Regions from separate parts of the Enterococcus sp. AZ196 genome, predicted to be linked through region 2. Evidence: a T-box and tRNA genes for the amino acid it is inferred to sense, from the RefSeq annotation. Region 2 holds a T-box; the other holds one or more tRNA genes.
The links. The T-box of region 2 lies ahead of pheS (phenylalanine--tRNA ligase subunit alpha). A T-box ahead of a tRNA ligase gene usually reads a tRNA of that ligase, here a tRNA-Phe.

Region 1: it encodes a tRNA-Phe, which carries the amino acid that the T-box ahead of pheS (phenylalanine--tRNA ligase subunit alpha) is inferred to sense. The anticodon was not compared.

Annotation. Positions count from the first base shown of each region.
Region 1 covers NZ_JBIPAM010000001.1:2,942,812-2,950,432, forward strand. The annotation lists tRNA gene IGI67_RS14195 (tRNA-Val) at 1-68, shown strand, start outside; tRNA gene IGI67_RS14200 (tRNA-Lys) at 72-144, shown strand; tRNA gene IGI67_RS14205 (tRNA-Leu) at 154-235, shown strand; tRNA gene IGI67_RS14210 (tRNA-Thr) at 255-327, shown strand; tRNA gene IGI67_RS14215 (tRNA-Gly) at 332-403, shown strand; tRNA gene IGI67_RS14220 (tRNA-Leu) at 426-511, shown strand; tRNA gene IGI67_RS14225 (tRNA-Arg) at 525-598, shown strand; tRNA gene IGI67_RS14230 (tRNA-Pro) at 602-675, shown strand; tRNA gene IGI67_RS14235 (tRNA-Ala) at 691-763, shown strand; tRNA gene IGI67_RS14240 (tRNA-Met) at 776-849, shown strand; tRNA gene IGI67_RS14245 (tRNA-Ile) at 864-937, shown strand; tRNA gene IGI67_RS14250 (tRNA-Ser) at 953-1,042, shown strand; tRNA gene IGI67_RS14255 (tRNA-Met) at 1,058-1,131, shown strand; tRNA gene IGI67_RS14260 (tRNA-Asp) at 1,150-1,225, shown strand; tRNA gene IGI67_RS14265 (tRNA-Gly) at 1,227-1,297, shown strand; tRNA gene IGI67_RS14270 (tRNA-Ile) at 1,316-1,389, shown strand; tRNA gene IGI67_RS14275 (tRNA-Glu) at 1,400-1,471, shown strand; tRNA gene IGI67_RS14280 (tRNA-Ser) at 1,484-1,573, shown strand; tRNA gene IGI67_RS14285 (tRNA-Met) at 1,589-1,662, shown strand; tRNA gene IGI67_RS14290 (tRNA-Asp) at 1,681-1,753, shown strand; tRNA gene IGI67_RS14295 (tRNA-Phe) at 1,759-1,831, shown strand; tRNA gene IGI67_RS14300 (tRNA-Gly) at 1,842-1,912, shown strand; tRNA gene IGI67_RS14305 (tRNA-Ile) at 1,929-2,002, shown strand; tRNA gene IGI67_RS14310 (tRNA-Ser) at 2,024-2,111, shown strand; tRNA gene IGI67_RS14315 (tRNA-Glu) at 2,125-2,196, shown strand; SMK box riboswitch at 2,299-2,382, shown strand; gene metK (methionine adenosyltransferase) at 2,380-3,570, shown strand; gene IGI67_RS14325 (MDR family MFS transporter) at 3,748-5,226, shown strand; gene IGI67_RS14330 (alpha/beta hydrolase) at 5,249-6,031, shown strand; gene IGI67_RS14335 (class I SAM-dependent methyltransferase) at 6,115-6,687, opposite strand; gene IGI67_RS14340 (TIGR01212 family radical SAM protein) at 6,662-7,621, opposite strand, start outside.
Region 2 covers NZ_JBIPAM010000001.1:747,729-768,475, forward strand. The annotation lists gene pheT (phenylalanine--tRNA ligase subunit beta) at 1-1,867, opposite strand, end outside; gene pheS (phenylalanine--tRNA ligase subunit alpha) at 1,874-2,917, opposite strand; T-box leader at 3,246-3,445, opposite strand; gene IGI67_RS03615 (winged helix-turn-helix transcriptional regulator) at 3,493-3,837, opposite strand; gene addA (helicase-exonuclease AddAB subunit AddA) at 3,904-7,587, opposite strand; gene IGI67_RS03625 (PD-(D/E)XK nuclease family protein) at 7,577-11,059, opposite strand; gene lepB (signal peptidase I) at 11,175-11,717, opposite strand; gene IGI67_RS03635 (nitroreductase family protein) at 11,903-12,499, shown strand; gene IGI67_RS03640 (hypothetical protein) at 12,600-13,094, opposite strand; gene IGI67_RS03645 (hypothetical protein) at 13,108-13,311, opposite strand; gene IGI67_RS03650 (HdeD family acid-resistance protein) at 13,473-14,000, shown strand; gene IGI67_RS03655 (hypothetical protein) at 14,061-14,456, shown strand; tRNA gene IGI67_RS03660 (tRNA-Gln) at 14,515-14,587, shown strand; gene IGI67_RS03665 (universal stress protein) at 14,655-15,086, opposite strand; gene IGI67_RS03670 (AzlC family ABC transporter permease) at 15,369-16,079, shown strand; gene IGI67_RS03675 (AzlD domain-containing protein) at 16,072-16,392, shown strand; gene IGI67_RS03680 (hypothetical protein) at 16,480-16,698, shown strand; gene IGI67_RS03685 (IS1182 family transposase) at 16,731-18,383, opposite strand; gene tnpA (IS200/IS605 family transposase) at 18,586-19,059, opposite strand; gene IGI67_RS03695 (glucosaminidase domain-containing protein) at 19,279-20,532, opposite strand.

The DNA of each region.
Region 1 (7,621 bases), 2.2 Mb from region 2:
TTTAGCTCAGCTGGGAGAGCATCTGCCTTACAAGCAGAGGGTCAGCGGTTCGAACCCGTTAACCCCCATTTGAGCCGTTAGCTCAGTTGGTAGAGCATCTGACTTTTAATCAGAGGGTCACTGGTTCGAGCCCAGTACGGCTCATAAACATATGCGGGTGTGGCGGAATTGGCAGACGCACTAGATTTAGGATCTAGCGCCTTACGGCGTGGGGGTTCAAGTCCCTTCACCCGCATTTTTATTTTTTTGTAGTTGCCGGCTTAGCTCAGTTGGTAGAGCATCTGATTTGTAATCAGAGGGTCGAGGGTTCAAGTCCTTTAGCCGGCATCATGCGGAAATAGCTCAGTGGTAGAGCACCACCTTGCCAAGGTGGGGGTCGCGGGTTCGAACCCCGTTTTCCGCTTTCCTGAAGACCAGGGAAGAACGCCGGGGTGGCGGAACTGGCAGACGCACAGGACTTAAAATCCTGCGGTGAGTGATCACCGTACCGGTTCGATTCCGGTCCTCGGCATTAACTAAATAACGCACCCGTAGCTCAATTGGATAGAGTACTTGACTACGAATCAAGGGGTTAGAGGTTCGAGTCCTCTCGGGTGCATTTCGGGAAGTAGCTCAGCTTGGTAGAGCACTTGGTTTGGGACCAAGGGGTCGCAGGTTCGAATCCTGTCTTCCCGATAGAAACAAAATTATGGGGCCTTAGCTCAGCTGGGAGAGCGCCTGCTTTGCACGCAGGAGGTCAGCGGTTCGATCCCGCTAGGCTCCATTTTATTAATAACGCGGTGTAGCTCAGCTGGCTAGAGCGTCCGGTTCATACCCGGGAGGTCGGGGGTTCGATCCCCTCCGCCGCGATTTCATTCGAGCCAGGACCTTTAGCTCAGTTGGTTAGAGCAGACGGCTCATAACCGTCCGGTCGTAGGTTCGAGTCCTACAAGGTCCATAGAGACTCTTTTACGGAGGATTACCCAAGTCCGGCTGAAGGGAACGGTCTTGAAAACCGTCAGGCGGGTAAAACCGTGCAAGGGTTCGAATCCCTTATCCTCCTTTTTAATAATATTATCGCGGGATGGAGCAGTCTGGTAGCTCGTCGGGCTCATAACCCGAAGGTCGTAGGTTCAAATCCTGCTCCCGCAATTAAAAACTAAAAATTACGGTTCCGTGGTGTAGGGGTTAACATGCCTGCCTGTCACGCAGGAGATCGCGGGTTCAAATCCCGTCGGGACCGCCACGCGGGTGTAGTTTAGTGGTAAAACCACAGCCTTCCAAGCTGTTGTCGCGAGTTCGATTCTCGTCACCCGCTTTTAGTTTTTTTTAAGAAGGGCCTATAGCTCAGCTGGTTAGAGCGCACGCCTGATAAGCGTGAGGTCGATGGTTCGAGTCCATTTAGGCCCATTAAAATCATGGCCCGTTGGTCAAGCGGTTAAGACACCGCCCTTTCACGGCGGTAACACGGGTTCGAGTCCCGTACGGGTCATTATTTTTATTTGGAGGATTACCCAAGTCCGGCTGAAGGGAACGGTCTTGAAAACCGTCAGGCGGGTAAAACCGTGCAAGGGTTCGAATCCCTTATCCTCCTTTTTAATAATATTATCGCGGGATGGAGCAGTCTGGTAGCTCGTCGGGCTCATAACCCGAAGGTCGTAGGTTCAAATCCTGCTCCCGCAATTAAAAACTAAAAATTACGGTTCCGTGGTGTAGGGGTTAACATGCCTGCCTGTCACGCAGGAGATCGCGGGTTCAAATCCCGTCGGGACCGTTTCTGGCTCGGTAGCTCAGTTGGTAGAGCAATGGATTGAAGCTCCATGTGTCGGCAGTTCGATTCTGTCCCGCGCCATATAAGAGTTGCGGGTGTAGTTTAGTGGTAAAACCACAGCCTTCCAAGCTGTTGTCGCGAGTTCGATTCTCGTCACCCGCTTTTAGTTTTTTAAGAAGGGCCTATAGCTCAGCTGGTTAGAGCGCACGCCTGATAAGCGTGAGGTCGATGGTTCGAGTCCATTTAGGCCCATTAAAAATCTTTTTGGTTTTTGGGGAAGTACTCAAGTGGCTGAAGAGGCGCCCCTGCTAAGGGTGTAGGTCGGGAAACCGGCGCGAGGGTTCAAATCCCTCCTTCTCCGTTTTTATTGTTATGGCCCGTTGGTCAAGCGGTTAAGACACCGCCCTTTCACGGCGGTAACACGGGTTCGAGTCCCGTACGGGTCATTTTGAGACGTTTTCTAACGTCTCTTTTTTTATGCTCTGAAAATAGATTTTTATAAGTTTTAAGATTTATTGGTGACAGGAGCTGTTTTTCTGTTATAATCGAGTCGTTGCAAGTTCCCGATAGGCTCTGGAAAAGCTCAGAGATTCCTTGTAACCGAATAAAAATTAGGGGGAATATATATAATGGAAGAACGTCGTTTATTTACATCTGAATCAGTTTCAGAAGGACATCCGGATAAGGTTGCTGATCAAATCAGTGATGCAATTTTGGATGCGATTTTGGAAAAAGATCCAAAAGCCAGAGTTGCATGTGAGACATCTGTAACGACTGGGCTTGTTTTAGTTTTTGGAGAAATTTCTACTTCGGCGTATGTAGATATCCAAAAGGTTGTGCGTGAAACAATTAAACGCATTGGGTATACAGAATCTAAATTTGGTTTTGATGGAGACAATGTAGCTGTTTTAGTTGCGATCGATGAACAATCACCTGATATTGCACAAGGGGTGGATGATGCTTTAGAAACTCGTGGCAAAGAAGAATTGTTGGATGATATCGGTGCTGGGGATCAAGGTCTTATGTTTGGTTTTGCAGTAAATGAGACACCTGAATTGATGCCTTTACCCATTTCGTTGAGTCATCATTTGGTGAAGCGTTTGGCTGATTTGCGTAAGTCTGGTGAAGTTGCCTACTTTGGGCCAGATGCAAAATCACAAGTAACGGTAGAGTATGATGAAAATGGCAAGCCATTGCGTGTGGATACAGTCGTTATCAGTACTCAACATAACGATGATGCTGACAACGAGACGATTCAAAAAGATGTAATGGAAAAAGTGATCAAGCATGAAATTCCTGCTGAATTATTAGATGAGAAGACAAAATACTTTATCAATCCAACTGGTCGTTTTGTAATCGGTGGACCTCAAGGAGATGCTGGTCTAACTGGACGTAAAATCATTGTTGATACTTACGGTGGTTATTCACGTCACGGCGGCGGTGCTTTTTCTGGTAAGGATGCAACCAAGGTAGACCGTTCAGCTTCTTATGCTGCACGTTATATTGCTAAAAACATCGTAGCTGCCGACCTAGCAGAAAAAGTTGAAGTCCAACTTGCTTATGCGATCGGTGTAGCACAGCCAGTTTCTATTTCAGTGAATACTTTTGGGACAGCTAAGGTCTCTGAAGAAGCTTTGATTGGCGCAATTCGGGAAAACTTTGATTTGCGACCAGCTGGGATTATTGAGATGCTCGATTTATTACGTCCAATTTATAGTGATACAGCTGCCTATGGTCATTTTGGTCGCACAGATGTGGATCTACCATGGGAGCACGTAGATAAAGTTGCTGCGTTGAAAAAAAGTTTGAATTTGGCATAGATCGTACAGACATAAATTATTTATGGAGTTCACGAGGCGGTTTCTATTGGTCATTGATCGATGGGACCGTCTCTTTTTGTCTTTTTAACTAAGCAAAAAAATCAATTAAGAAGAGTGTCGCACCATCAGTATCTTAATAGGGTGTGAATGAGAGGATAAATGGTTATGGAGGGAAAAATGAAAAGAAAAACGAATGTAAAGGTTGTAACTGCAGGGATTTTTATCGCAACGTTTATGTCAGCGATTGAAGGAACCATTGTGACGACAGCTATGCCAACGATCGTGGGTAGTTTGCATGGGATTGAAATAATGAATTGGGTCTTTTCAATTTATTTATTAACAAATGCGATGATTACACCGATTTATGGGAAGCTGGCGGATAAAATTGGAAGAAAACCAATTTTTATCGTCGGTATTTTACTATTCGTATTTGGTTCAGCATTGTGTGGAATGTCTAATGAAATGCTGACGCTGATCATTGCTCGAGGGATTCAAGGAGTTGGTGCTGGTGCGATTATGCCGGTATCATTGACGATTATTGCGGATTTATATGATATTGAGAAGCGGGCAAAAGTTTTAGGTTTAACAAGTGCTGCTTGGGGCGTGGCTAGTGTTTTTGGTCCTCTTGCTGGCGGCTTGATCGTGGATACGATTGGCTGGCATTGGATATTCTTCATCAACGTACCGATTGGTCTTGGCTTGATTGTGTTGTTGCAATACTTCTTTGTGGAAGAGAAAAAAGTACATCAAGCTAAGAAAATGGATATTTTCGGCAGCATGTTCCTTATGTTGACATTGGTGAGTCTTTTGCTGGGTTTCCAGCTTTTAGGCGACAATGGAATTACTGTAACCGTTATTGGTTTATTTGTGATGAGCGTTCTTTCGTTAGGTCTTTTTATCCGTACGGAAAAACGTGCAGAGGATCCAGTAATCAATTTGAATTTATTCAGTAATCGCACCTTTGCAAGTGTAAATATTGTGGCTGCTTTGATAAGCGGCTTTTTAATGGGATTGGATGTTTATATTCCTATGTGGATGCAAGGGGTGTTAGGAAAGCCGGCGGGGCTTGGCGGCTTGGTTTTAGCACCGATGTCGATTGTCTGGATGTATGGTTCTTTTTTATCGGGACAATTATTGCGCAAGTATGCAGCAAAATGGATAATTATGGCTGGTTTAACCATTATTTTAGCTGGTGGAGGAACGTTGTTGGCATTACCGATGCAGAGTCCTTTTTGGGTATTCTTCATCATCATGGGTGTTCTGGGGATTGGTTATGGTCTAGCCGTCACGACTACGACGGTAGAAGCACAGGCCAGCGTGCCCAAAGAAGAAATCGGCGTAGCGACATCATTTAATACGTTGTCCCGTACGATAGGACAGACAGTGATGGTCTCACTGTTTGGTATCATCTTGAACATCGCAAACGGACAGCAATTAGTAAACGCAGGAATTACTGACCTAGATATTATGAATCGATTGATTAATCCCCATACAGCGCTGCAAATTGAAGCGAGCCTGCGAGCAGAGTTACGAGAAGTTCTTTTTTCCAGCTTGCATTGGGTGTATTTCGCAGGACTGTTGCTGATTATTTTTGCACTAGTTTTCAGCTTTATGGTTGGCAAACAATCGAGAAGTGTTAAACTAAACGAAGAATAAAAGAACTGGAGGTTCTAGCTGAATGGCTTTTTTACAGGTGAATGTCTATTCGAACATTTTACAAATGGAAGTAGCAATGAATGTGATCCTGCCTCAAACTACACACAAAAAAATTGGAACTGAGACTGCTGGCATAACCGAAGATGTCCCTGTCTTGTATTTATTGCACGGCATGGGTGGGAATCATAGTGTATGGGAGCGTCGTACCTCGATCGAACGTTACGTGGCCGAATATCAGATGGCGGTAGTCATGCCTTCGACGGACCTGGGATTTTATACTGATACGACCTACGATATGAAATACTGGACATTTGTTTCGGAGGAACTCCCAACGATCGTTCATGAGCTGTTTCCTCAAATTACTTGCAAACGAGAAAAAACTTTTGCAGCAGGTTTATCGATGGGTGGTTATGGTGCGTTAAAATTGGGGTTGGCAAAACCTGAAAATTTTGCGGCAGTAGCGTCATTATCCGGTGCGGTTGTGTTAGCAGATGTAGAAAGCTTATTGCAGGTACGCAATGAGGCGTATTGGCAAGGCATTTTTGGACCGTTGGATCAGATTCAAGGCTCCGTAAATGATCCGCTGTATTTATTGGATAAATTAGTAGCAGCACAAAAAAAGACACCTCGGTTTTTCTTAGCATGCGGAACCGAAGATGAGTTGTATCCTGCTAGTCAGTATATGGCTCACAAAATGAAACAGAAAAACCTCGATGTGACCTTTGAAGAAGGACCAGGCAGACATGATTGGGTGTTTTGGGATACTTGGATCAAACGAGTATTGGAATGGTTTAATGAAGTGTAAACAGCGACTATGATATAAGTAAAAAAGATGGCTTCAATTTCCGAATGGAAAATCTGAAGTCATCTTCTTTTATCTTGTCTGCACTAAAAATGATACGATCGTCTTTTTTCTACACAAAGCAGAATTGGCGGATTATTTTTTTGATTGATGAATTGATAATTCAAGACACTGAAATTTTCTTGTGGCAAGTTTTGGCAAAAATGCAGCACTTCATTTTTTTCGGCTTCGCCGCCTTTATGACCGTAATAAATGACAACGATCATTCGTCCGCCAACGGTCAAGCGCTTCAAAATTGCTGACATCGCTCGTTTGGTAGTTTCTGGCAGCGTGATAATCTGCTTGTCGCTTTTCGGCAGGTACCCAAGATTGAAGATCGCTGCTTGGATGGATTGATCAGCAGGGATGTTTTCTTCAATTGTTTCATGCCCTGCAAGAAAAAGCGTTGAACGCTCGGCATATTCCGCTAGTTTTTCTCGAGTGTTTTGAACAGCTTGCTCTTGGATATCAAAAGCATAGACGTGCCCCGTTGGACCGACTAATCCAGCTAAAAAAAGCGTATCGTTGCCATTTCCCATCGTGGCGTCAATCACGTGATCTCCTTCAGAAACTGTTTCTTTTAGCAACTGATGACTAAAACGCAACGCTGTTAGTAACATGCTTTAAATCCTTTCTTAAGGAATATTTCCCTTGGTAAGAGTCGCGGCGGATCAGTTCTTGATCAATCGCATTCAAGACTTCCCATTTTTTCAGACTCCACATCGGCCCAATCAATGAATCCCACGGTGCATCACCAGTCAAACGATGGATGATGATCTCTGGCGGAATCATTTCCAACTGATCACAAATGACTGTGACGTAATCCTCCTTGCTCATTAGCTGTAAATGTCCATCCGCATAATCTCGCAGCATTTTTGTATTGCGCATTAGGTGCAGCAGATGTAGTTTGATGCCTTGAACATCAGAGTCTAAAATCGTTCGGCGGACATTTTCCCGCATCATATCTAATGATTCACCCGGAAGTCCATTAATCAAATGGGTGCAGACATTGATATTGTGCTTGCGTAAACGGGCAACAGCGTCAACATAGGTTGGGTAGTCATGGGCGCGGTTGATTCTGTCACTCGTAGATTCATAAGTTGTTTGCAAACCTAGCTCGACCCATAAATAGAGCCGTTGATTGAGTTCCGCTAAATAATCTACGACTTCTGGCGGCAAACAATCTGGACGAGTGCCGACAGATAAGCCAACGACACCCGGAAGGTTGACAACTTGTTCAAATCGTTCTCGAATCACTTCGACTGGTGCATGTGTATTGGTGAAATTTTGGAAATAAACGATATATTGATCTACGCTAGGCCATTTTTTGTGCATCATATCGATTTCTTTGTGAAATTGCTGAGGAAGCGGATCACTAGGAGCGACAATCATATCCCCAGACCCAGAAACACTGCAGAAAGTACAACCGCCATGTGCGACCGTACCATCGCGATTTGGGCAATCAAAGCCGCCATCTACAGGTACTTTAAAGATTTTTCCGCCAAACTGCTGGCGTAATGCGTAATTCCATGAATGATACCGTTTGGTTGAATC
Region 2 (20,747 bases):
CGCAGTCTTCTGCTTTTCCTGTCCAAGATTTGTTAACAACATTACCTGTCACAGCAATTGCGACATGATTTTGTTCGATCGGTAAATCTTTTTTTGGATCATTGTTTTGATAAAAGACATGGCCGATTTCATAAAATGCTACATCATTATTTTTGCGCGCAACATTGTACGACAAGTCCTCCAGCAGACCGCTAATTAAGTTCAATCGCATTGTTGAGCGTTCTTCACTCATTGGCCAAGCTACCCGAGTCACCTTGCTTTCTTTCAACAAGAATTGTTGGGCCTTTTCTTCAGTCGTCAAGGCATAGCTAATCGCTTCTGATAATCCGGCACCTTCTAACAGATTCCGTACTTTTCTGGTCGTCTTTTGTGTTTCAGTCAAGAAGCCTGCAACTGTTTGTCCTTCCGGTAGTGTCGAAGGTAAATTATTGTAGCCATAAATTCGCGCAATTTCTTCCATTAAATCAGCTTCAATCGTGATGTCCCAACGACGCGGAGGTACACTGACGGTTGTTACACCTTCTTTAACTTCGGACGCAAATCCAAGTGCTTTAAAAATATCGTTGACTTGTTCTTGTGACAATTCCGTTCCTAAGAAACGATTGACCTTTTGAAGAGTCGTACTTACATCAACATTTTCAGGATGCACTTCACTTCCCTTGACAGCCCCTTGTAACACTTTACCACCGGCTAGCTCAGCGATCATCGCAGCTGCTACTTCTCCAGCTAAACTGATTTCTCCCTGATTGATCCCTTTTTCAAAGCGCATCGACGCTTCACTGCGCAGGTTATAGCTTTGTGAAGTGCGGCGAACCAATGTATGGTCAAACATAGCCATCTCTAATGCGACAGTCGTTGTCTCATCAGAAATTTCTGAATCTAATCCACCCATCACCCCTGCCAGTGCAACAGGGATTTCACCATTAGTGATTACGATATTTTCTGGATTCAATGTCCGTTCTACACTGTCCAATGTTGTAAATGGTTCATTTTCTTTTGCTCGACGAACCATGATTTCCTTGCTGCCTAATTTATCGTAGTCAAATGCATGCAACGGCTGGCCGAATAATAATAAAATATAATTCGTAACATCTACTACATTGCTGATCGGACGAATCCCTTCATTCATTAACCGATTTTGCAGCCATTGTGGACTAGGTCCGATTTTCACGTCTTTAATGATTCGAATTTCATAATGCGGCGCATCGTTTTTATCAGTCACAGACACTTTGATTTTATCGCTGGCTTTCTCCTCTGACTCCCTTAGTTCGACAGCAGGAAAATGGACTTCTTTTTTATAAATTGCTGCTACTTCATGTGCAACACCGCGAATACTTAGTGCATCCGCACGGTTCGGTGTAATTGATAGGTCAATTATCGTATCATCCATTTCTAAATATGGAAATACAGGATCGCCAACAAGTGCTTCTTCTGGTAAATAATAAATTCCTTCAGAATATTCTTTAGGGATCACGGAATCGCTAAAGCCAAGCTCTTGTAATGAACAGATCATGCCATTTGAAACTTGACCGCGCATTTTCCCTTTTTTGATTTTTACATTGCCAGCAATGCGAGAGCCGGGTAATGCAACAATCACTTTAATTCCAGCTTTGATATTGGGCGCCCCGCAAACAATTTGCGACAATTCTTCCGCGCCTACATCCACTTGACAGATCGATAAGTGATCTGAATCAGGATGCGGGATACATTCTTTTACATCACCAACGACGATTTTCTTCAAACCATCTTCTGGCGATTCCAATCCTTCAACTTCGATCCCTGTCAATGAAAGACGATCTGCTAAGTCCTTCGGTGCGACATCTTTAACGTCGACATATTCATTTAACCATTTATATGAAACTAACATTGCTTCCTACTCCCCCTTGAATTGTTCCAAGAAACGAACATCGTTTAAATAGAAATTTCGAATATCATTGACTCCATAACGCAGCATTGCAATCCGATCCGGTCCCAAGCCAAAAGCAAAGCCAGAATATTCTTTTGGATCAATACCCGACATTTCTAATACATCAGGATGAACCATTCCTGCACCGAGGATTTCGATCCAACCAGTATGCTTGCAAACATTACAGCCTTTACCGCCGCATTTGAAACAGCTGACATCAACTTCTACAGACGGTTCGGTAAATGGAAAATAGCTCGGACGTAAACGAATCTTGCGCTCTGCACCAAATAACTCCTTTAGTAGTACTTCTAACGTTCCCTTTAAGTCACCCATCGTTATTCCTTTATCAACGACTAAGCCTTCAATTTGATGAAATTGATGACTGTGCGTCGCGTCATCTGTATCACGACGAAATACTTTACCTGGTGAAATCATCCGCAACGCACCTTTTGAAAAATCGTGTTTTTCCATAGTACGTGCCTGAACTGGGGATGTATGTGTACGTAATAATAGCTCATCAGAAATGTAAAAAGTATCTTGCATATCTCGTGCAGGGTGATCTTTTGGCAAGTTCATCCGTTCAAAATTGTAATGATCAGATTCGATCTCCGTCCCTTCGACAACTTGGTAGCCCATTCCAACAAAAGTATCTTCAATTTCTTCCATGATTTGAGTCAAAACATGTCGTGTACCATGGGAAACTTGTTTTCCTGGTAAAGTGACGTCTAAAGTTTCTGCTGATAATTGCTTTTCTAAAGCCAACTCCGCTAAGGCTGCTTTGCGCTCTTCGATTGCTTTGGTTAAAAGATCGCGAATCTCATTGGCAAAAGCACCTACTACAGGACGCTCTTCTGCTGAAAGATCCCGCATTCCCCGTAATACTTCAGTGATTGGTCCCTTTTTCCCAAGAGTTTCTACTCGGATCGTTTCAACGGCAGAAAGCTCATCAGCTGCGTCAATCTTTGCTAACGTCTGACTTTTTAACTCTTCTAATTGCTCTTGTAAACTCATTGTTTTCTTCCTTTCCCATTTGCTTTAAAAAGATAGAAACTTCAAATTGAAAATGAAGCCCTATCGAATTTTCGACTGTTGGATGATTGTGAGGAATCGTTTACTACTCTTCAAACTGATCCTCAAAAAACTTGCATAATATTAAGTCAATTCTGATTTTTACTCTGTTTGATAAAGAAAAAAAGCAATAATCTTTCCATTTGTAAAGTGGCCAGCATATTCATATTCTTTAACAAGATGTGTCAAGGCCCTCATTCCATTATCCAACTTCATGTAAAATGAGCAAAAACGCGATTATTTCTAGAAATCGCAAAAAGACCTCGTTCCACAAAGGAACGAGGTCTCGCGTTACCATCCTAATTCGCCAACCGAATAAATTGGCGCTCTTGCTTTTTAACGACTATGCCGGTCTTTCGACAAACTCCAGAAGTGAACTTCATCTTTTCTTCTCTTAGTCTGCTTTCAGTCAGCGACAGACATTCCCTTTTAAGATATAAAAAGATTACTCTTTTCCATCAACGTTTTTTGAACTATTTAATTGACTATCCCAATACTACAAGAAATCAAAAAATTTATCAACTACATTCTTCATCCGTGATCCAAGTATCGCCCCATTGATGAATCTCATTCATTACATTTTTCAATGCTTCGCCCTTATTTGTCAGACAATAATCCATCCGTTTTTGGCTTCCACAAGCAATCACACGACCTACAATACCTTCTACTTCTAATTCTTTTAGTCGTTCGGTTAAAACTCGATCGCTAACATCTGGAATCATCGCAGCAATATCGACAAATCTTTGCGGTCCGCCTTCCAACAATACATCAATAATCAAACCGTTCCATTTTTTGCCTAAAATCTGAAAACCCTTCTCAAATTTTGGACAGAGTGAAAAATCCATTACTTCTACTTGTTCCATAATTCTCACCTCGATAGAGAGAGTATAGCACATCACTTACCTTTTATAAGTACATCTTGCCTGTACCTAAGGAGTTTTTAACAAATCAACTGCATGATTTCCTTGTAAAAAGATTAGATAAGCCGCTTCAACAGGCTTTTGTTTCGCCTTTTCTAAAGCATCCTTATAGAGATGCAATTGTCCGCGATAGCGGTTAATCAGCGTTTGTTCCCTTTCAGGAGTATAATAATCCGTCTTTAAATCGTACAAAATAATTCTATCATCAAACTCTAAATAACCGTCGATTATTCCATGAATTAAAATCTCATCTTGGTTTTGATAATCATTAAATAATTGATCTGCAGGCATCAACATCGCAAATGGTTCTTCACGATACAACCGGTCCGCATGTTGGATTACAAAACGACCAATATTAGTATCGAGGAAATGCATAATACTATCAACAGAAACCTTCTCTGCAATTTCCTGTGTTAATGTTTGTCGTGAAACTAGCTCCTCAATCAAGGCTTCGACCATTTCTCGCTTAGGATCCTTCTGTAATGGTAATAGCTGCATCACTAAGTGAGTAGCCGTCCCGATTTCAGCAGCGGACAGTTCCTTTTTCGTACTTAAAAATTTAGGTTCTCCTAAGTCGCTTTCAGTAAATCGATAGTGTGTTTGTGCACGAGAAGAATCAAGCTCCAGCGCTAATCGATTATCTGGATCATCATAAAGTCGTTTCAGTTCTGATACCGATTGATAGCTCGTTGTTTTCGTCGCTTCCGGATAAGGATATTTAAACAGCAAACTTTTTTTCAACGGTTGGATATTGATCGTTCCTTGGGGGATTTCTAGTGTTTTAATCTCTGGAAGATATCCCTGAACTTTCTCGACAATCATTTGCGGATCCGTAAAATTCAGTTTGAATGTGGCCGGGTGGTGCTTCAAAACAGCAGGCTGATTGACAATATACTCGTTCTGATAATTTTCCATCAGCGGATGTCTAAATAAACTCAAGCCAATCCAATCAAAGAAGCTATCATTTTGACCATTCCTAAGACCTGCATCTAAAACTAAATTTTCGTTCAAAGAGCCTTTGCTCCACGTCTTATATGCTGCAGCTTCATCATCATAAGAACCCACCAAGAATAATTTTTGCTCTGCTCGAGTTAAAGCAACATACAGTTTCCGCATTTCTTCTGATAGCAGCTTATTCAAATTCTTCTGCTTGACGGTTTGAAAGAGTAATGTGTCTTTCCTTACTCGGGTATCCGGCGTCAATAACTTCACGCCAAGTCCTAATCGCTCATCAAATACATAATTTCTTCGTGTATCCTGAACGTTAAAGCTTTTGCTCATATCCATTAAAAAGACTATCGGAAATTCTAACCCTTTACTTCCATGGATCGTCATTACTCTCACAGCGTCTGAAATTTCTTCAGTAGGAGGCTCGCCTAAGTCCTTATCTTTTTCCTGCATTTTTTCAATAAAGCGAATAAACTGGTACAAGCCGCGGAAACTACTGCGTTCATAATCCTTTGCTCGTTCAATTAATGCTAGTAGATTTGCATGGCGCTGCTGTCCAGCAGGCATTCCTAAAACATAATCCAAGTAGGCTGTTTCATTATAGATTTTCACTAATAAGCTGGCCAACGATTCGCGCCGAGCATACTCACGCCAATCACCCAATTGAGATAAGAAGACTGTCAATTTTTGGACAGTGATATCATCATTCATTTGAACATATTTTTTTACTGCCTGGTAATACTCTTTTTGCGGCAATGCTAGGCGGACCTGTGCCAACTCTTCTTCCTGCAAGCCAACTATCGGTGATCGTAAAACTGCGGCCAAAGGAATATCCTGATACGGATTATCAATAATCTGTAAGAGAGAAATCATTACTCGCAGCTCTGTTGATTGAAAATAATTTTGTGTATCATTGATAGATAACGGAATTCCCAATTGTTTAAACACTTCCAGAATCGTTAAATTATTGCTTCTAGTTGGTGTTAAAAGTACGATATCTTCATAACGTATTGACCGCATCGCTTTTTGTTTTTTATCATAGACTTCAAATCCTTGATCAACTAATTCACGAATCTTGACGGCAGTCATAAATATTTCACCCATGGATTTATCTTCTATCCAATCAGGAGTCTCCCCGTTTTTTTGATAGATTAGTAACTCTGGACTAAATGTCTCCGTTTCAGGAAACGCCGTGAAGCCATTAATCAATTCTGCTTGTTTATCATATTCAATCTGTCCAACTGTTTGATCCATTAATTGAGTGAAAATCAAATTGGTGAAGTCTAAAACTTCTTTGCGAGAACGGAAGTTTTCTGCCAAAATGATTCTGCGCCCTCCATTTTCATTAGCAAAATCATGATATTTTTGGATAAACAAAGTTGGGTCGGCTAAACGAAACCCATAAATCGATTGCTTGACATCACCTACCATAAAGAGATTTCCCGGCTCCTCATTACTAAGCTGACGCAAAATAGTTTCCTGTAACTGATTGATATCCTGATACTCATCTACTAAAACCTCGGTAAATCGACTGCGATAATAATCTTCGGCAGGTCTTGTGCCATCAATCTCTGCTTGCAAAATTTGCAAAGTAAAATGTTCCAAATCATTGAAATCCAGCATCCCTTTTTCACGTTTTTTTGCGGAATACTCTTCGATAAATCGTTTTTCAACACGAACCAATTCTTCCACAATCGGTAATGCTTCCTGCAAACGTTCCACTTGCTCCTCTGGTGAAACTAAAAAGTACATTTCTTTGATCTTCGTCAAACTCTGCTTTGCCTGGTCTCGATAATTCTTACATTCCGTGATTATATCGCCATAAAGTTCTTTGACATCTTTTTTTCTTGGAGAAGGATACACTGGAAATTTGAGATTCTCAAAAAAAGTATAGACCGTCGATAAATCGTCCTCTACTAAGGCTTTTTCAATTTGCTGGACAATACTCTGTTCGTTTTGGGCAACATCTGCAATCTTTTGCAAGTCATCAATCCCTTGACTGGCAGAGAGCATCCACTGATAAGTTTGACTGGCCTCTTGTAAATTAGTCAAAACTTGCGGACGGATTAACTCACGATATAAATCTGAATCCACTAAATTTCCTACTCGATAATTCTCGACTAATCCATCTAACCACTTGAACGGTTCAGGATTTGCTCGGGCAAATTCATACATTGAGAGAAGTAAATCTTCCAAACCACTGTCACTGCGATCATTAGAGAAGTTCTCGGTTAAACGATAAAAGATTTCTTGATTTTCTTCATAAAAAGTTTCTCTAAGATCATCCCAAACATCCTCTTTCAATAAAATCGTCTCCGTGTCATCCGTCAACATGCGATAACTTGGATCTAGATCGATCAAGTAGAAAAAGCGTTGAATAACTTTAGAACAAAACGAATGCAGTGTCGATATATTCGCCATTGGCAGCAGTGTCAATTGACGTGTAAAATGATTTTTTAATTTTTGATCCGTTTCTTCATTAATTGCTTCCTGCAGTGCTGATTGAACTCGTTCCTTCATTTCACTAGCTGCCGCCTCAGTAAAAGTCACGACTAATAACTGATCGACCGAGAGCTGCTGTCGCTTAATCTTTTCGATTACACGCCGAACAAGTACCGCTGTTTTTCCTGATCCTGCTGAAGCTGAAACCAAAAGATTAGCCCCTTGATCATAGATTGCCTGCCACTGGGAATCTGTATACATTTCATTCGGCGCTTTTGGAGGGATAGAGAAGTTAGTTGTCATGTAGTTCTTCCTCCATTCGTTTTAAGACTTCTTCCTTAGATAGTTTTTCTAAGCGGTGATAATTATTTTCCTTCAACATCGCATCGAACTTGCAAACACTACGGAAAGGACAGTATTGACAGGCAATCCGTTGATTATCTTTGTAGGTTGGATTCAATTTGATTTCACCAGAAACGATTTGATTGCCTGCCTTTTGAATTTTCTCTCGATTGTATTGTCGCAATAGATCAATCTCTGATAGCTCATAAAATTTATCTTTGGATTGCGGGACGACCACTGTCTGCCCATTTTTATCTTTTTTGATTGGAAATAAAAGCGAGTTTTCCTTTTCATTTAAGCTCTGATCCAATTGATCGTAAAGCTCTGGCTCTTTTGCAAAGAGACCATCATATTGATAAGCCTTCAACATATCCCTTTCAATGCTCTTAGGCTCTTTCAAAACCGGATTATGGACATGCAAATAATAAGCTCCCGCTGGTTTGATCACTTTTCCGCTTCCTTGATTGAAGTCAGTCACTGCAACATCTAAATAAGTGATTAATTGCAATGCAATTCCATAGTACGCGTCCGCCACATTAAAACTATGGGGACTAGATTTATAATCAATTACACTTAACCAATCATTTTCAGCACTCTGTAATTGATCCAAGCGATCAATTTTACCACGAATCGCGACTTCTCCACCGTTCGATAAAGGCAAGTTGATTCCTGGAATCCCTTTTTGTCCGCCGATAGAGCCAAAAATAATTTCGGTTTGCTGCGGCTCCAATTTAGTACGGGCACCCTGCTGTACCAACCCCCAACTGACTCTTTGAATAGTTCGCGACAATTGGTAACGAATATAATTCATTCGCGCTGAACTGGATAGAATAGCAAATTTCAGTTCGCCAAAAATTTCTTTCAATACTTGATCTGCTAATTGATTTCGTTCGGCTTCTTCTAATTCCGCTAAACGCAAACCCTGTTCTTTTAATAAGCGGAAAAAGTAATCTAGCGCTTCATGGTAAAAATCACCAGCCGCCGCAGGTGTTAATCCATATACCGTTCGTTCTTTTAACCCAAGACCAAAATTGGCGAAATATTTATATTGGCAGTTGTAAAAATTCTCGATTCTTGAGACTGAAACATACAGATTCTTCCCATATAATCGTTCTGCTGTCTCAGGCAATAACTCACGAGGGACGTTAAGATCCTGCAAACTTCTGAAAACTCGTTGTGCCATCGAAGCAAATGAACTATTTTGAATGAACTTTTGCAGTTCTCGCCACGCTGGTAGAAACGCTCGGTTTTCATCCTGGGCGAAACGATTTAACGCAATCAAATCAGATAAAAGTGTTCGCATAGTACCTAAATAATCCTCTGGACTGCTCATTAAGTTCAATGATTCATTTTCTTTAATCGGCAATTGCAAACCTTGACTCAATTGTCTCAAAAAGGAAGAAATCTCTAGCTTTTTCTCGCCTTCAACTGTTGTTGCAACGCTCATATAGAGCTTTTCACTAGCAGAAAGAAAAACCGAGTATGCTAAAAATGGTTCACGATTTACTTTTGAACTATTGCTTTCAGGCAAAAATTTTCCATCTGGCAAATTTTGATTGAAGGCCGAACGTTCTTCAACCGATAGTAACCCCTTGTCATCAAAACGAGCTGGGAAATCAATATTGTTCAAACCAATTGCAAAAGTAACTTTCATTTGATCTACGCGCGCTAACTCTAAATCGTTAACCCGCACCTGATCTATCGCTGTTGGTATTTTTCCGTAGTTTAAGTTCATCAAACCAGCTAAAAATATTTCTTGGAAATTCACCCAATCAAAAGTATCATTTCCATAAATCAATACATACTCATCTAAAAGATCAAGCAATGCCTGCCATGTTTGTTCATGATTACGAGCCTTTTCTAAATTCCCCTTTTCGACTTCCTGGTCGCGCCAGAATAGTAGTTGCCGCTTCACACCGCTGTCTTCTAAAAAGTGAAAGAAGAGTGTAGCCGCCTCTAGCCCATTATCTGCCTGTTTCATTTTTTTGAAAAATTCTGGCAGTACTTTTTGGACTGAACGCCGCACGTCATTGGTCGTTGTTTCTAAATCTTTCGCATCATTAAAAACATCTGCTTCAAAATCATAATCTACAAATTCCCAATCCGCTGTTTTTGTCCATGCATTCCCCCTGAAATTATAAGCCAGACAAACATTTTCAGTTTGATCAATTTTTTCTCTATATTGTTGTTGCTGGGCAAACCATGTATCTGCTTTCCACTCAAAAGGAGCAAAAAGTTCCGTTCGAAGCATCCGAAAAACGTCATTGATACGATAATTATAATTATCAACTAGAAACAATGCTTGTAAAAACTCTATCAACGGATGGGCAGCCATTTCTTGCGTTTCATCAAGATAGAATGGAATATCCAGCTTATTGAAAATATCCGGTAACACACTGTTATAAACTTCAGGTTTGCGTAGTAAAACCTGAATATCTTTATATCGATACCCTTCATCTTTTACTAGGCGTCTTATTTCTTCACCGATCTTACGGATCTCCTCCGCTACTGTACCAAATTTTGTAAGCTGAAGCTGATCTGTTTGAGATAAATCAGTCTTTTTTTGATTTGCCCAATATTCTCCTACTTGATTAAAAACTGTTTGCTTAGTATGTGAGAATTGATCAGGACGTACTGGGACCTGTTTCTCATCTGCACTACGCTTTAATTGAAAATAAGTTTTACCTGGATCGGCAAATAAGTTTAAGGGACTAGGTTCCTCCGTTGGATAAGATCGATCTAACTCCAAGGAAACATGTAATTCTCCACAATGCATTAAAGTAGTTAAAACGCTCAACTCCCGAGCGTTAAATCGGGTAAAGCCGCTTACAATAAAAAGGCTATTCGTTAGATTTTTATTGCTGAGATATTCTTGCAGCAACAATAAAGGATCTTCATTGGCCACTTGATAATTCAACAAAGCCTCTTCGTAAGCTGCATATACTCTCCGCAGGTCCTGCAGCTTCAAAACTTGATCTTGGCCAGTGCCGTTTTCTGCTAAATCTTCAACGGTTATATTTCCAATCTGCATTTCTTGGTAAAAACTGACTAATTGTTGAATAAATCCTGTTTTATTGACTTCACCGCGAAAAATCGTTAACTCCTCACGTTGTTCATGCAAAATCTTTCTTAAAATCATTGCATTGCCGGCTTCAGATAAAATATTTCCGGGCACCTGACCATCCCGCTGTAAAAAGTACCAAGCCAATCGCTGAAAACTAAAAACCTGTGTACGAATCGTACTAAATTCTGTCGCTCCCTCATCGTGCCTCATAGCAGATAAAAGGTTAATCTCTTGTTCAAATTTATTGTAATTGGGGACTAAGAAAAAGACACGATTCTCAGGATTTTGCTTTAACCAAGCTTGTGCTGTTTGAATCATTCGCTCTGTCGCATCATTCTGTCCAGTACCTAGCAAAAATTGTAATGACATCGTTTCCCCTCGATTCTTCAAATTATGTTACGTGCTTATTATAGCAGTTCAGCTAAAAAGTCGCATAATGAAAGATAATACAAAAGCATTCCGTAAAAAAAGACTAGCAAAATTGCTAGTCTACTGTACCAAACCGATTTAACGGCCAGAAAACAAATTTCACATCTGCCATGATATCCTTCTCTTTAATCATTCCAATGATTCGACTATCTTTTGAGATTCGACGATTGTCTCCCAAAACAAATAGTTCTCCTTCAGGAACTTTCTCAGAGCCAGATAACTCTTTCAAATTAAAATCATAAGTTAATGGCTGATTGTCAGTTAATTGGCCTTTGAACTCATCCAAATATGGCTCGTCATATTTTTTTCCGTTGATGTAAAGTTCATCATTCTTATATTCAACAGTATCGCCTGGTAATCCAACAACACGTTTGATATAGTTTTTCCCCTCATCATCCGGTGCTGGAAAAGTTACGATGTCAAACCGCTTAATATCAGTGTTTTTCAAAGCAATAACCCGTTCACCATCTATCAATGTTGGGTCCATTGAATCTCCCTTGACCACTACAGGAGTAAAAACAAAATGGCGCAAACCAACCAAGATCACCGCCAAAATTAAAAACCAAATAATTGATTTTCCTATTTCTTTTATATTCATCTAAGAGCCTCCATCTTACAGTTCATACTTCTAGTTTATCATATTCTCAAGTAATTATTAAAAAGGTTTCATCTCCCCTTTAAAAAAAATTACCATTCTGCGAGCATATTTCTTTTCTTACTTTTTGTAAGATGGTAAAGTAAGCTTTGTCAACAAGAACAAAAAAAGAAAAGGTGGAAATTATTATGTCTCAATTTTTAGAATCATTAAAAGATCGCCGTTCATTTTACACACTAGGCCGCGATGTAAAATTATCTGAAGAAGAAATTACTGAATTAATCAAAGACACGGTTAAAAGCAGTCCAACTGCGTTTAACGCACAATCACCTCGTGCAGTTATTCTTTTCGGAGAGGCTCATGAGAAATTATGGAACATCGTTGAAGAAGCTCTAAAACCACTAACTCCAGCAGAAGTCTTTCCAAATACACAGGCTAAAATTGCTAGCTTCCGTAATGCCTATGGTACTGTAATGTTCTTTAAAGAAACGGATACAGTAAAAAATTTACAAGAACAATTTGCATTATACGCTGATAACTTCCCAGACTGGGCTGAACAATCAAATGGTATTGCTACAGCAAATACTTGGACAGCTTTAACAGCCGCTGGTCTTGGAGCAAACCTACAACATTACAACCCAGTGATCGATGATGCTGTTGCTGAAGAATGGAACATTCCTGCTAATTGGCAATTACGCTCTCAATTAGTTTTCGGTTCTAAAGAAGGCGAAGCTAACGAAAAAGAATACTTAGCTGACGACGAACGTTTCCGTGTTTTCCATTAATATAGTTTAAAATCAAAACGAGCGATGCTGATTTTCCAGCACCGCTTGTTTTTTATAAGCAAGTTTATGTTTTGCAAAAAAAGATGACATCCCTGCCATCTTATTTCCCGTCTTTATCTTTATCGTCTTTGGTCAAAATTTCTAAGGTACTCCCTTCACTGAGATGCGTCGAAAGAAAAACAACGAATTCAGTCAAAGAATAATCAAAGGTCAAAATGGGGCCGCGACGCTCTTTCCGGAAATAGTTTAACTTAATCAAGCCGCTTTCTTCTTGAAACAAGACTACTCGTTCAATTTCATTGAGCGGAATCCCCCGGTTATCTAAACTAAAAAGAATCAGACTATCTTCAGTAAATCCCTTTTTATCCAATAAAAAACTCAGCATTACTAAGGCAGCTAAAATCGTCTGTGCTCGCCCGTTGAAATCTTGCCAACTAGTAAAACCAGTCCAAAGAATCAACATTGTTAAAAAAATATAGAATGGGTATTGTTTACGTCGTTTAAAAATCGGAATAACGATGTCTCTTCGTGCCAATAATAAAAAAACGTAAAGAACAATAGTGAAAATTCCCAATAACAGTGTAAATATATTCAAAAAGAACCGCCTTCTAACTTGGAATGAAATTAGAATATTTTACCACGACCATGTTAGATTTATCATCTCGCTGCTCTTGATCAACTTCTTCGCATTGATTAATACGAACAACAGCGCAATTTGTCATCTTCGAAATTACTTCGCCTTCCACGCATTCTTCGAAACCAATCGGATGGCAGCGATAATTTCTACCAAGTTCAATTTCTTCTTCATTCATAAGTAAGCCCTCCAGTATCGACATTCATTTGTTCGTCTAGCTTTTGGATCAATGTTATTCGCAATTATACCTAAGTCTGGAATGGTTTACAATCGAAATTTTCACTTCATTAGCAAAAAGACACCAAATCAGGTAAAATTATTTATGAGGAGTGATATTTTATGTCAAATTTTATCGATTCAATCAAGAAATATGGATATTTAAGAAGTGCTTGCTACCTAATCTTTGGTATCGCTATCCTGTTTTCACCACGAAGTGTTTTTAAAGGGATGGTCTACATCATCTTCTTCTATTTATTAATTTTTGGTATTTTACAAATTATTCGCGGCTTAAGAACAAAAAAATATACAGGGAATGTCGGTTTTGAGACAACTAGTGGAATCATGAGAGTCATCATCGCCTTTGTTGTTCTTTGGTTTTCAAAAGGAATTATTAGTATCTTACCAATGTTCTTAGGTTTTATTATTCTAATTTTTGCAATTGGCCAATTCGTACAAAGCTGGACTGCAAGAAGAAACGGTTTTCCAGTCACGGGACAACTTATTTATAGTGCACTGATGATTCTTGCCAGTTTTTTCCTTTTATTCAATCCATTCAGCAGTTTAATGGTCTTATTCCAAATTTTTGGTTTTCTGTTGGTCACTATGGCTATTTCAGAATTTATTAATACTCGACGCTTTAGTCAATAAAAAAAGCTTCTATATATAAGAAACATTTATGCTGAATATACAGAAAAAAGCGAGGTCATTATGAACACAGCAATCGAACTTTATCATTTTACTCAAAAATACGGCATTAATTATAATACGAATGAAAATAAGGGAGTTCTTTTGTTCAATCGTTTTGTCCAAGTATTTGCCAAAACTAATTTCTCCTTTTCATTCATTGGCTTTCATAAATATGAAGGTTTAAAGAATCAAGAAGGTCTTACGGCATATGGAGTCTCTGGAAACATATTATATGCCTTAAGTAAGCAAAGGTCATACAAGTACAATCTTTATCAATGTAAAGAAATTAGCGGCAAAAAGAAACTAAACGGCATTCGTCTATCTTTAGTTTTTGATACTGAGACCGTCAATATTAACTTAGGTTTTGCTGATGGAAACTTAGTTTTGGCTGCTTTAAAGCAAGCAGGAAAAAAATAATCGAGACATTTTATTTGAAGAATAGAAAAACTAGCGTTATAATTCTTTCTGTTCTTAGTGGGATATGGCCAAACTGGTAAGGCGCCTGACTCTGAATCAGGTAAGTGCAGGTTCGAGCCCTGCTATCCCAATAATAAAAAGGGTTTTGTCCCATTTTGGGGCAAGACCCTTTTTTAGAGATCTACTTGTCATAATGAATTAGGATTTTACTACCATCACATTAGAGTTAGCATGATTTACTACATAAGCTGTCGTTGATCCCACTAACGCCTGCTCTACAGCACCTCTTCCAGTTGCCCCAAGTATGATCAGATCCACTTGATTTTCCAATGCATAATCAATAATCTTGCGCTTAGGATTTCCTGAATCAATTTTAGTTTCATAGTCAAATTGACTCACGTTCGAATTGGCGATCAATTGCTCTAGTTCAATCTCCGCATTATTTAGATGAAATTTTAGTGCATCATTAATAAATGCCGGATCACCGATTGAAAATTTATAGTCGACTACAGTGAGAATAAAGAGTTTAGCCTCGTTACGTTCCGCAATATTTAACGCTTCATAAAATGCATCTGTTGATGTGGGTGAGCCATCCACTGCAACGAGTATTTTTTTATAGCTTTCTTTCATTGAAAACGCCTCCCTTGACTTTATTATACATCAACTACTTCTTTCTTTAAAATTAAAGGCGGCTCTCATTGAATCGGATAATTTCAAATTATTTACCTAACAAAAATATTTTTTTTAGTATTTACCAAAATGTTTTTATGATAAAATAAATTGAGCAACATCTTCCCCGCCAATTGGTATGTTTTGCCATTGGAATTGTTGCTCTTTTTTTAACTACTTATCCGCTTGTTTTTTTATTAGTTTTGGTCTAATATGATTAGAACAAAATGAGAGGGTGGATATATGGATAATCGTTTGATACAGACTGCTAGTTTTTCTGACGGAGTTAAAGCCTGTTTACCTACGATCATGGGGTATTTAGGCATTGGGATCGCAATGGGAATTGTTGGAAAGTCTGCCCACCTCGCGATTTGGCAAATATTTCTAATGTCTACACTGGTATATGCAGGAAGTGCCCAATTTATTTTATGCGGATTACTACTGCTAAGTGCGCCAATTCTGTCAATCATTTTTACAGTTTTTCTCGTTAATTTACGGCATCTGCTCATGAGTCTTTCCGTAGCTCATTATTTCAAAGAGGATTCTTTATTGAACGGTATAGCTATCGGAACATTACTAACAGACGAATCCTATGGTGTCTTGATGACGACGCTTGCTCAAGAAAAGAAAGTAACCAGTAATTGGATGCATGGTTTAAATATAACGGCATACCTTGTATGGATTATTTCAACTGTGCTTGGCGCCTTACTAGGGAATTTTATTCCCGACCCAACTGTATTCGGCTTTGATTTTGCATTAACAGCGATGTTCCTTGGGTTGTTTCTTTTTCAAGTACAGCTACCATTAAAAAAACAGCGCGCAAAAACCATTAAGATTTTGACAGTTACGGTAATTAGTCTTTTTGTGTTGATGCGTTTTACTTCTGCAGAGCTTTCAGTCATTTTAGCAACTTTACTAGGATGCCTAACGGGGGTGTTAAGTAAGGATGAGTAACTACTATTATTTGTTAACCCTTTTTGGTTGTGCATTAGTTACCTGGATTCCTCGTGTATTACCCTTTGTTTTGACAAAGGCTGTAAGCTTGCCGCCGACTTTCGAAAAATTTTTAAGTTACCTGCCAATGACGATTTTGACAGCTTTGTTATTGCAAAGTCTCCTAAATTTTCAAACAGGATATTTTCCAACATTACGTTTACCAGAATTTTTCGCATGCATACCGGCTTTGATCGTTGGAATTCGTACAAACGATCTAATGAAAATCGTTTTAACAGGTGTATTTGGAATTGCTCTCTTACGGCTGTTTTAAATTACATTTGTTATAGAGCTTATTTCTGGTTTTACATACATCTCTGATGTAATATATAACAAAATAATAGAAAAAGGAGTAATTCTCATGAAAAAGATCGCTGGATATTTCTTTCAAAAACCTTTAGTGCTTGAGGAAAAAAAACCTTTCGAAATCCATCTTCCAACGGACACTTTGTATGATGGGAACGAACCTATTTTGGAATCAGATCAAAAGATTCTATCTGAAATAGGGAAAAAATATGAGTACCCGACGGATAGTCTTCATAGTTTTTTTGTTATTTCAGAAATATCTGATGTCAGTTAAAAAAGAGGCTGGGACATAAAGCCTAAGCTCAACTAAAAAACAGGGATCAAAATCGAAAAAGCGATTTTGATCCCTGTTTTTTTATGATTTGATTTCCCCGTATTGTTCTCATGTTGCCTATTAAGCATCAATTTCTTCATATTGACTGCCATTAAGGCGATCCCTACTTCATTTTTTACTTTGTCTTTTCCTCGAACGGAAAATCGCGTCCAATTCAAACAAGCCTTCAGATGACCAAAAGTTGATTCCACGTCAATCTTACGTTGGGCATAGATTGCACTGGTTTCTGGTGCTGAAAGCAAGTCTCGTTGTTGCGCTTTGAAATATTCTAATGACGGATTGACTTTGATTTTTCTTCGATAGCCGCCTGGTGTGAATGCCTCGGGTAGGTTCTTCTGATTCGCATCCTTTGTTTCGGCCACATATTCTTTGAAATCTCGTTCAAATCCGTAGTCGTCTATTTCTGTACGATAAGTGTTGAAGTTGAAGCGAACACCTTTAGGATCAATGTAGTAATCATCCGTTTCAAAATAGTCCCAGTTCATGACTTTCTTTTCGTCGGTTCGCCACTTCTTACTCTGTTCCTTGATCATTGTGCTATAAGGAATCAACGGCGTCTGTTGAGGAAGTTCATCCTCAAAGAAGCGATAATTACTTTCTGAACCATAGCCTGCATCCGCTACAATGTAAGGTGGTAAAGGCAGAAATTGCACCTGCAACGTTTCTAAAAAGGGTTGAAGGGTTCGAGTATCTGTAGGGTTCGCAAAAAGATCATACCCTAGTACATATTGATTGTTCGTAGCGATTTGAAGGTTATAGCCAGCTTTCAATTGCCCATTACGCATGTGGTCCTCTTTCATTCGCATGAATGTCGCATCTGTATCTGTCTTGGAATAGCTTTTGCGGTCACCTAAAATACGATACTGGTGCTCATATTTTTGAACACGCTCTTGATGGGAGCGGAAATGTTTGAGCTGAGCCTTTGGCAGTTTGCGTTTGGAGCGAAGCGACTTACGAACAGAACCGATAGGTTCTTGTTCAATTGCTTCGTCGTATTGCTCGACTGTTTCAGTCAAACGAGTAGCGAGCGCATGAATTTCCTCTTTTGACAATTCACCATCAGATTCCCGTTCAAGTGCTGGGATGATTTCCTGTTCGACGAGCGTTTGATAAGCTTCTAAGGATTTTTTTTCTAAATTTTTGTGGTTTTTCTCTAGGGCAGTTTTCCAAACAAAGGTGTATTTATTGGCCGCAGCTTCAATTTTTGTGCCATCAATAAAAATAGCTTCTTCGGTTATTTGATTCGTTTCTACCAAGTGCGAACGCAGTTGAACAAAACAAGTCTGAATCAGGGGCAACACTCGGGGATCGACTCTGAACCGATTGATTGTGCGATAACTAGGTTCGTGCCCTTGTGCGAGCCACATCATTCGAATACTATCTTTCATCAACTCATCAATCTTACGACCAGAGGTGACGGATTGCGTATAGGCACACAAAATTATCTTCAACATCATGCGCGGGTGAAAAGAGCTCGCCCCGCGATCGTGTTTGAAAGCCTCAAATTCTGAATCTGGGATGCTCTCAATAAAAGAATCGATGAGTCTAGCAATATCATTTTCCGGAATGACAAGTGTAAAATCTAGCGGTAAAACGACCTGATTTGTGTTATAATTTTTAAACATAAGAGAACCCTCCAGACTTTTTGTTTCGACGCTTTAAGTTTATCAGAGAGTTCTCTTTCTTTGTAGGGAAAATCAAAACCACCCGTGAAACGGGTGGTTTGCTCTTCGGCTGAAAGCCTCTATTACCGGCCTTGGCCTGAAAGGCCATCTGAAGGCTTCCTCCCGCACCACATCTACTCGCTGATTCTAAAAGAATCTCTCTTTATTTCTTCTTGTTTTTTTCTCCTGTAAATGGATCTACTTCTTCAAACAACGTTAACTGGTCCGCTACATGATCTTCTTTGAGTTGTTTACGAATGTATTCTGCTATCTGTTCCTTATTTCGACCAACCGTATCCACATAGTATCCGCGACACCAAAATTTACGATTCCCATATCGATATTTCAACTCCGCATGTCGATCGAATATCATTAAGCTGCTTTTTCCTTTTAAATATCCCATAAATTGAGCCACACTTAGCTTTGGTGGAATGCTGACAAGAAGATGAACGTGATCCTTACAAGCATTTGCTTCATGAATTTCTACCCCTTTTCTTTCGCAAAGCTTACGGATGATTGCTCCGATACTTTCTCTATATTTCCCATAAATGATTTGTCTACGATATTTTGGTGCAAATACAATATGATACTTACATCTCCATTTTGAGTGTGCTAAACTTTCTTTATCCTTCATCATAAGGATACCTCCTAAATTTGATTGTGATGCGGTCGGGAAACCATCATCAGTTTATCAATTTTGGGAGGCTTTTTTAATACCACGCTGGAAGCTCTCTGGAACCATAGGCATAGCCTATGGTTTTCAAAACATACAAATAAATAGGCATCAGAGAAAATCATCGATTTTCTCTGATGCCTATTTTTATGGAGCTGGATTTATGTCCCAGCCCCTTTTTTATTATTGCCCGTACCAACCGATACCCTCATTGCGCCAACCGTGCTTGATTAAGTTGTTCCGCTCACTTTGCAATAGTGTATAATGATGGGCTCCTGATTTAGCATTGGGATTATACAAACGATAAAGCGGCTTGCTTCCTCCAGAATACCAGCTAACCCCCTCATAGCGCCAACCAACTTTTACTAGGTGATTTTTTTCTGATACATGCGGTGTATAATGATGGTCTCCTGCGTTTGGATTGTACAGCCGATAGACTGGTGTCCCACTTCTAGGTGCTTGCCAACCAACACCTTCATAGCGCCAGCCAGCCTTCTTAACTTTATCGCGTTCGGCCGCATTTGCTGTGTAAAAGTGTTCTCCGCTATTGGGATTATACAAGCGATACATTGCATTTGTCTGAATCGGCGCCGGGTTTGAACCGCCGCCAGTGGAATCATATTGCGTTAGTTTATATGTCTCAATGACATTGTTTAACGTCGATCCATAGGTTGGTGCTGTTGCATACCTTCCTGTTAAAAAAGCGGTTGCGTCTTTATACGATTTTGTGTTGCTTTTCCATGCACCAGAATAATAATAGTTTCCTGGTGAGAAAGAAGTCTTTTTCAGAACGGTAACATTATCACCTAAGGATTCCTTATAAGAAGGATATTTTCTGAATTTCGCATTGACGTAGTGCCAGCCCTCTTTTTCACTCCACTCTTGTGTTTTCATCGTAACGGATTGTCCGTTATATTCACCTTTAATACCAAATAGGTTATAATTCGGTGCTTTTGATAGTGTGCTTCCGCCCCAACCGCTTTCAACGATTGCTTGGGCAATCATTACTGAAGCATACAAATCATTGGCGCTAGCCAATGTCTTTGCGGAGGGAGCGATTTGATTAATAAATGCTTGTTGTGTAGTCATACTTGCTCGCGCAGCTCTAAAAGCAGGTGGCTCAATCGTAAATTCTTCAAATGGAATCGGATGATGAAAAAGCAGATTTCCCTGCGCATCATATTCTTCTTCATCCACACCTGTCGCTTCTTCAGTCGGTTCACTCGAAGCTGCGGTTGATGCCTGAGTTTCCTCAATTGTTAATTCTGACGTAGCTGGCGCATTGGTTACAGCTTTCACAGAACTAGAAGTTTCTGATATTGCCGTGCTTTCCTCTATACTAGTAGAATCAATTGTCTCTTCTCCAAATGCAACAAGTGTTGAACTTCCCAAACTTCCCAACAACATAGCGCTACATAGCAGTTTTTTATACTTCATGTCATCCCCCTCTAGCAACCATTAAACAACGGTTATAATTAATGCTTTTTATCTTAGCTCTCTCTATATAAAGTAACAAAAATTAATCACAAAGTAAAATTTTTTTCTTTAACTTTGAATATAAGAAAAGCGATGATAGCACCTGTTTCTCAATTATTTCCGATTTTGTTAAATTAAAGAAATTTCGAGTTTTAATAGAAAAATTTAATTATATG